DNA from 2 places in the Zavarzinia sp. genome. Region 2 is predicted to be linked to the other one. Evidence: predicted binding sites of a transcription regulator. Region 2 holds the regulator's gene; the other holds the start of a gene.
What was found. The regulator LexA, encoded in region 2, represses DNA repair genes until DNA is damaged. The targets are predictions, from matches to a motif close to ATGTTCTANTTTGGTTC.
Positions count from the first base shown of each region.

Region 1: the regulator LexA is predicted to act here: its motif matches at 1,714-1,730, upstream of pheA (chorismate mutase).

Region 1 is NZ_JBAQRT010000209.1:57,190-61,418, forward strand. Features, by position in the region: gene hisC (histidinol-phosphate transaminase) at 1-769, opposite strand, end outside; gene pheA (chorismate mutase) at 799-1,644, opposite strand; gene metX (homoserine O-acetyltransferase MetX) at 1,773-2,975, shown strand; gene metW (methionine biosynthesis protein MetW) at 2,972-3,589, shown strand; gene WAZ62_RS12040 (class I SAM-dependent methyltransferase) at 3,512-4,229, opposite strand, start outside.
Region 2 is NZ_JBAQRT010000095.1:287-4,515, forward strand. Features, by position in the region: partial or broken gene WAZ62_RS04890 (ComEC/Rec2 family competence protein) at 1-1,085, shown strand, start outside; gene lexA (transcriptional repressor LexA) at 1,079-1,783, opposite strand; gene pip (prolyl aminopeptidase) at 1,863-2,813, opposite strand; gene glp (gephyrin-like molybdotransferase Glp) at 2,826-4,025, opposite strand; gene moaC (cyclic pyranopterin monophosphate synthase MoaC) at 4,022-4,229, opposite strand, start outside.

The DNA.
Region 1 (4,229 bases), on a different contig from region 2:
TCGAGATGTTGAAGGGACCACGCACCCGGTTCAGCACGTCGGCGACGCCCTGCGGGCAATAGGCCCAACCGAGGCGCAGCGCCGCGAGGCCGTAGAGCTTCGAGAAGGTCCGCAGCATGACGACGTTTTCCGCCGCCTCGACGGCGCGGATGCCGGCTTCGTAATCGTCGGCATCGACGAATTCGGCATAGGCCGCGTCGAGCACCAGAAGCACATGGGGCGGCAACCCGGCATGAAGCCGCGCGATATCCTCGGGCGGGACATAGGTGCCGGTCGGATTGTTCGGATTGGCGACATAGACGATCTTGGTCGCCGGCGTTACCGCGGCGAGCAGATTGTCGACATCGATGCGCAGGTCCTTCTCGGGCGCCTTCACCGGCGTCGCGCCCGCCGTGCGGGCCGAGATCGGATAGACGAGAAAGCCATGTTCGGAATAGAGAACTTCATCCCCCGGCCCGGCATAGGACAGGGTCAGCAGATGAATCAGTTCGTCCGAGCCGGCGCCGCAGACGATGCGATCGGCGGGAATGTCGAAGCGGCGGGCGACGGCGTGGCGCAGATCGGTGGCGCCGCCATCGGGATAGCGGTGCATGTGAGCCGCCGTCGCCGTGAAAGCCTCGATCGCCCTGGGGCTGGGGCCGATGCCGGATTCATTGGACGAGAGTTTGATCACCCGCTGGCCGGGTTCGGCGCTCGACCTTCCGCCGACATAGGCGGCGATCTCGAGGATGGATGAACGGGGAACGGGCCTGGAATCGACCGGGGGCATGACGCCTCTCCTCGGGGAAACTGAAGGGATCAATAGCCGGACGTGCTGATCGGCCGGGCATATCCGCCGGCGGGGATCGCCTGGGCGATCTCGTCGCCATGGGCGGCCAGCAGCGAATGAAGGCGGGGGTCGCCGTCATGCAGCGGACCGTCGACCTCGAACAGATGCAGCGTGTCGCCGCCGCGTTGACGGCTGTCGATGCACTGGCCGTTGATGCCGACCGCGGTCAGACGATCGCTCAGGCGGCCCCGGCTGATTTCCGTGCCATAGCCGGTGACGATGATCAGATAGCCGGCGTCATCGCCTGAAACCCCGGGGCCGAAGGGGGCAACCGCCACCGCCTCGACCGGGCTGGAGCCGTCGCGGATGAAGGGCAGGCGGGCAATGATGCGGGGGCGCGCGGTGTCCGTCGATGCGAGATTGGGCCACCAGGCATTCTCGTCCCCCGCCGGCAGCGGCAGCACGCCGACGATCAGGCCGCCACTTTCGGCGACGGCGCGCAGGGCCTGGGCCGGGGTGTCGTGCAGATCGATGCGGGCGGCGCCGAAATGCGCCCGGGCGACATCGAAATGCTCGAGAAGGCCATAGGGGGCATAGAGCGCGACCGACAGCGGGGCCTGGCCGCGGGTGAGGCTCGAGATGATCTCGCGCCAGATCCGGCCCAGCAGCCCGACGGGCAAGGTGCCGCGATGGCGGCCGACCAGCCGGCGCAGGATGCTGGCTTCGCGTTCCGGCCGCAGTGCCGCGGTGCCGCGCTTGAGGACGGCTATCCGTTGCACGACGTCAGCCCGTTCCATCAACAGGTCGTGGAGGCGGTCGTCGATCTGGTCGATCTCGCGCCGCAGGTCGTCGAGGTCGATGGGTTTCTCGCTCATTCGCGGGTACTGAACTGAAGGCCGGACGGGCCGTCCGAAGGCCTGACGTTTTTAGACGGATGGCAACGGGAACGCAAAGAAAACATTGACTTGCGTGTGCCTGCCGCCTAACCGATTGTGCCTCGATCATGACCATCTTCGCCGAACCCGAAAATCCGGCCCCCGGACCTGAAGCCGAGGCCGGCGCCAGCCTCGCCGCCTCCGCCGGCAAGCGCGCCCTGCTTGGGGTGGACGCGCCCTTGCGGCTCGATTCCGGCGCGACTCTCGGTCCCTTTACCGTCGCCTACGAAACCTATGGCACCCTCGATTCACTGAAATCGAACGCGGTGCTGGTCTGCCATGCGCTGACCGGGGACCATTATGCGGCCTCGACCCATCCGATGACCGGCAAGCCCGGCTGGTGGGGCGATCTGATCGGCCCCGGCAAGGTGATCGATACCGACCGTTTCTTCGTCGTCTGCTCCAATGTCCTCGGCGGCTGCATGGGTACCACCGGCCCGCGCGACACCAATCCGGCGACCGGGCGGCCCTATGGCCTCGATTTTCCGGTGATCACCATCGGCGACATGGTGCGGGCGCAAGGTCTGTTGCTCGATCACCTCGGCATCGAGACCCTGTTTTGCGTCATCGGCGGCTCCATGGGCGGGATGCAGGTGCTGCAATGGGCCTCGGCCTGTCCCGAGCGGGTCTTCGCCGCCGTGCCGATCGCGACCGCCGCCCGCCATTCGGCCCAGAACATCGCTTTCCACGAGGTCGGCCGCCAGGCGATCATGGCCGATCCGGAATGGCGGGGCGGGGCCTATCTCGATGCGGGCACGCGGCCGCGCGCCGGTCTCGCCGTCGCGCGCATGGCCGCCCATATCACCTATCTGTCCGAGCCGGCGCTGCACCGCAAGTTCGGCCGGCGCCTGCAATCGCGTGACCGGTTGGGATTTTCCTTCGACGCCGATTTTCAGGTGGAATCCTATCTGCGGCATCAGGGATCGAGCTTCGTCGAGCGCTTCGACGCCAATTCCTACCTCTACATCACCAGGGCGATGGATTATTTCGACCTGTGGGAAGCCAATGGCGGCTCGCTGCCCAAAGCGTTCGAGGGCACGAGGACCCGGTTCTGCGTCGTCTCCTTCACCTCGGACTGGCTGTTCCCGACGGCGGAGAATCGCAAGATCGTCCACGCCCTGAACGCGGCGGCGGCCAATGTCTCCTTCGTCGAGATCGAGACCGACAAGGGCCATGACGCCTTCCTGCTCGACGAGCCGGAATTCCACAGCACGATGAGCGGTTTCATCTCCTCGGCCTGGGCGGCGCGTCAGAAGGCGGTGCGGGGATGAGCGGGGCCGAATCCATTCGCGTCGACCTCGGCGTCATCGCCGAGATGGTGACGCCGGGCACCAAGGTGCTGGACGTCGGCTGCGGCGACGGCGCCCTGCTGGCCTGGCTGGTGGAGCGCAAGGGCGTCGATGGCCGTGGCATGGAATTGTCGCAGCAAGGCGTCAACGCCTGTGTCGCCCGGGGCCTGTCGGTCATTCAGGGCGATGCCGACACCGACCTCGCCGATTATCCGGCCGGCGCCTTCGATTACGTGATCCTGTCGCAGACCCTGCAGGCGACGCGCAATCCGCGCCTCGTGGTCGAGCAACTGCTGCGCATCGGCCGCCACGCCATCGTCTCCTTCCCGAACTTCGGTTTCTGGAAGGTGCGCACCCATCTGCTGCTCGGCGGCACCATGCCCATGACCTCCTGCCTGGCCGAGCCGTGGTATTCGACGCCGAACATCCACCTCTGCACCATCCGGGACTTTCTGGATATGACGGTCGCGATGGGTGTTTCGGTCGAGCGTGGCCTCGCGGTCAATGGCGACGGCGCGTCACGGCCGATCCGGGGCGCCGGGCGGCTGGCCAATCTTTTCGGCGAACAGGCGGTATTCCAGCTCGCCCGGGGCTGACGCCGCCTGGTGCTCCAGCGACGGCACCAGGGCCTTGGCCTTGACCCGGCCGGTCACCCGCTCGCCCGGCGGGGTCAGGGCGTAGAGGCTCTTGCTCGCCTCGACCAGCAGAAGGCCGGAGAAGCTGGGCCACCAGCGGCTGCCCATCTTTTCCCAGAAAGGCGCCGTGCGGATCAGGAAACGGCGTTTCGTCGGCGGCAGATAAAGCGCGGGATGGCTGTTCAGCGGCTCGAACATCGCCCCGCGCAGGGTCTGTTCGATCTGTGACAGGGAATAGGGCCGGCCGGCGCCGAAGGGTGTCATGTCGAGGCGGGCCCAGATGCCGCGCCGGTTGGGCACCACGGCGATGACCCGGCCTTCCGGCGCCAGCACGCGCCAGATTTCGCGCAGCAGGGGCCGCAGGTCGGTCGCCAGTTCCAGTTCATGGACCAGCAGGATGCGGTCGATCGAGCCATCGGCGAGGGGCAGGGCGGTTTCCTCGGACAGGGCGACCGCCGCCGGCCCCCGGCGCGGCCAGCGTGTCACCCCTTGCGCGCCGCACATCAGGGCGATCACCCGTTCGGCCTCGCCCCGAAAAGGCCGCAGATAGGGCGTCGCATAGCCAAGACCAAGCACGGACATGCCCCGAAGGTCGGGCCAG
Region 2 (4,229 bases):
CCTTCATCATGACGGCGATCGTCCTTGTCGCCGTTCTCGTCGACCGGCTGGCGATCACGCTTCGGCTCGTCGCCATCGCCGCCGCCATCATCCTGCTGATCGAGCCGGAGAGCCTGTCCGCGCCCGGCTTCGGCATGTCCTTCGCATCGGTGACGGCCCTGGTCGCGGTTTACGAAGCGGCGCGTCCCCGGATCGCGGCCTGGCGCGCGGGCGGCGGCTGGTTTCGCCGGGGATGGCTCGCCCTTGGGGGAATTCTCGTTTCCAGCGTCATCGCCACGCTCGCGACCGCGCCCTTCGCCATCGCCCATTTCGGCCGTCTGTCGATCTATGGCCTTGTCGCCAATCTCCTGGCCATTCCCTTGACCGGCTTCGTCATCATGCCCGCCGCGGTGGCGACGGCCGCGCTCGCCCCCTTTGGTCTTGAAGCGCCGGCTCTGGCGGTCCTTGGTTTCGGCATCCGGCTGGTCGACGATCTGGCCCTGGCGATCGAGCCTTTGCCCGGCGCGGCCTTGGCCGTGCCCGCCATGGGGCAGGGCGCGCTCCTGCTTTTCGTGCTGGGCGGACTGTGCCTCTGTTTATGGCGAGGCGGCTTTCGTCTGTCCGGCTTGCCGCTGCTGGCCGCCGGCTGCGTGGTCTGGCTGGCGGGCGTCGGCGCCTCGCCCCGCCTGCTGATCCATGGCGAGGGGCGGGCGGTGGCGGCGCCGGTCGGCGGCCGTTTGCTGGCCCTGCCGCCGGCCAGTCCCCGCTTCGTGGTCGAGCAATGGGCGGAACGTCTTGGCTTGCCCGAGCCCGAGGTGCTGGCCGCCCGCGAAGCCTGCCGCAAGGGGATCTGCAGCCTGACCCTCGAGGGCGGGGATCAGGTGACGGTGGTTTCGGACAGGGCCGCGGCCGTGCCCGAATGCACGGCGGTCGTCATTCTGCTGCGGGAAACGGCCATCGATTGCCCGGCGCCGACCACGATCATCACCCGGACCCGGCTGTCCGGCAGCGGCGTTCTCGTGCTGACGGCAGATGGCCGTCTGGAGACGGCGGAAGCGGGACGGGGCCGGCGGCCCTGGACCCCGGGCTACCGGCCGGATCAGTGATAGCGGCGGAACAGGCCGACCAGCCGGCCCTGGACCTTCACCCGGTCCGGCCCGAAGATCCGGGTTTCATAGGCCGCGTTGGCGGGTTCGAGCGCGATCGCATTGCCCTTGCGGCGCAGGCGCTTCAGAGTCGCCTCGGCATCGTCGATCAGGGCGACGACGATGGTGCCGCTCTCCGCCGTATCGGTCTGACGGATGATGACGATGTCGCCATCGTTGATGCCGGCCTCGATCATCGAATCGCCCTGCACCTCGAGGGCATAATGCTCGCCCCGGCCCAGCATGGAGGCGGGCACGGTCACGCTGCGGGAATTGTCCGACAGGGCTTCGATCGGGGTGCCGGCGGCGATCTTGCCGTGCAGCGGCAGGGAAACGGCGGCCAGGCTCTCGTCGGTGCGGGCGGCGGGCAGGGGCGTGGTGAAGGTGCCGGTGATCACCTTGCCCTCGGAGGTCGCGATGCGCGGCGCGCGCGGCGCCTTGATCGGATCGGGCAGGCGCAGCACTTCGAGGGCGCGGGCGCGGTGCGCCAGACGGCGGATGAAGCCCCGCTCCTCCAGCGCCGTGATCAGGCGGTGGACACCCGATTTCGATTTCAGGTTCAGCGCATCCTTCATCTCGTCGAAGGACGGAGAGACACCCTTTTCCCGCAGACGGGCGTCGATAAAGACGAGCAATTCATATTGCTTCTTGGTCAGCACGTCTTCGCCCCCCCTCTGGAATCGTCATGGGAACATAAAAAGAACACCGCAGATGTTCTATTTTGGTTCCCGGCGCCCGTCAAGCCGACAGTTTCTTGAATTTCTCCCCGGCGGCGACGAGGGCGGCGCGGACGCCCGGCTCGAAGGCATTGTGGCCGGCGTCGGGCACGATCTGATAGGTCGCCTCGGGCCAGGCCTGGTGCAGATCGTCGGCCGAGCGGATCGGGCAGACCATGTCGTAACGGCCCTGTACGATCACCGTCGGAACATGGCGGATCCGGCCGACATCCTCGATCAGCTGGTTGGGGCGGAGGAAGCTGTCGTTCACGAAGTAATGCGCCTCGATGCGGGCCAGGCCGAGGGCGGTCACGTCATCCGCGAAGCCCTGCACCACGGCCGGGCTGGGCAGCAGGGTGGAGCAGGAGCCTTCATAGGTGCTCCAGCTGCGGGCGGCGGGCATGTGGATCGCGGGATCGGGATCGATCAGCCGGCGATGGTAGTTATTGAGAAGGTCGCCGCGCTCCGCTTCCGGCAGGAAACCGGCGAAGGCGCGCCAGTTTTCGGGGAAGACCTCCCTCATGCCATAGAGGAACCACTGGATCTCGCTGGGCCGGCACAGGAAGATGCCGCGCAGGATGAGACCGATCACCCGTTCGGGATGGCTTTCGGCATAGGCAAGGCCGAGGGTCGAGCCCCAGCTGCCGCCGAAGACGATCCAGCGGTCGATGCGCAGGTGCTCGCGCAGGTGTTCCATGTCGGCGACGAGATTCCGCGTCGTGTTGCCTTCGGTCGCCCCCAGCGGCTTGGAGCGGCCGGCGCCGCGCTGGTCGAAGACGACGATGCAATAGGTCTCGGGATCGAAGAAACGGCGGTGTACCGGCTTGGCGCCAGCCCCCGGCCCGCCGTGGACGAAGACGACCGGCAGGCCCCGAACATTGCCCGAGACCTCCCAATAGAGCGAATGGCCGTCGCCGGTGTCGAGGAAGCCCGACAGTACGGGATCGATCTCGGGATAGAGCTCGGTACGCATGATCAGCCTTCGTTACAGGTCGAGCAGAAGGGCATCGACGATGCCCCCGGCGTCGACGGCGGGAGCAAGGGGCGGGCGGACGATCAGGGCCTGCGCACCGGCGAATGCGCGCAGTTGCGAGGAATCCTGCACCGGCGCCGGCCGGGCCAGGGGAAAACCGTCCGTCGCCGGCTCGACGGTGGCACGGATATAATCCTGTCGGCGATCGTTTGCCCCGATCGCCGTGGCAAGGCGCATCGGCACGGTGACGGCTTCCCGGGGCGGCCGTCCGGACAGGCGATCGATCGCCGGGCCGAGGAAGAGCAGGGCGCAGACAAGCGCCGACACCGGATTGCCCGGCAGGCCGAGCAGGGGCGTCACGCCGAAGCGGCCGAACATCAGGGGCTTGCCCGGGCGCATGGCGATCTTCCAGAAATCGAGATCGGCGCCGCCCCCGGCGAGTACCCGGGCGACCAGATCATGATCGCCGACCGAAGCGCCGCCCAGGGTGACCAGAAGATCGGCATCGAGGGCGCCCGACGCCTTTTCGAGGATATCGTCCTCCCGGTCCCGGGCGATGCCGAGGTCGAGGGCGATGCCGCCTCTCTCGCGGATGAAGGCGATCACGGCCGGCCTCGCGGCATCGACGATCTGCGCCGCGCCGCGATGCGCCCCGGGCGGCACCAGTTCGTCGCCGGTCGCGAGGACGGCGACGCGCGGCCGCCGGACAACAGAAAGCTCGGCGACATCGGCCGCAGCCAGCAGGGCGATATCGCGAAAGCCGAGGGTCCGACCGGCGGGGAGCAATTCCTCGCCCGCCGAGAAGTCTAGGCCGAGGGGGCGGATGAACTGGCCGGGCCAGGTCTTCGCCGTCAGCGTCACCCGGCGGTCGCAGACGCTTGAATTTTCCTGGATGACCACGGCATTGGCGCCATCGGGAATGGGCGCGCCGGTGAAGATGCGCACCGCCTGACCGACGTCGACACGGCCGTGAAAGCCCTGTCCGGCCGGGGCTTCGCCGATGATGTCGAGCGCGACCGGGATTCCCGCGACATCCGCCGCCCGGACGGCCCAGCCATCCATGGCCGAAATCGGCACCGGCGGCTGGGTGCGGCGCGCGGTCACCGGCGCCGCCAGCACCCGGCCGTGGGCACCGGAAAGGGAAACGGTCTCCGTCGGCAGGGGCGAAAGCGCCGCGAGGATACGGGCGCGGGCCTCGTCAACCGGGATCATGGCGCGGTCCAGTCCCCGGATTTGCCGCCGGACTTGGCCAGCAGGCGAATGTCGGAAATGACGATGCCTTTGTCGGCGGCCTTGGCCATGTCGTAGATGGTCAGGGCGGCGATGCTGGCGGCGGTCAGGGCTTCCATCTCGACACCGGTCTTCGCCGTCGTCTTCGCCGTCGCGGTGATCGCGATGGTGCCGGCCCCGGCGTCG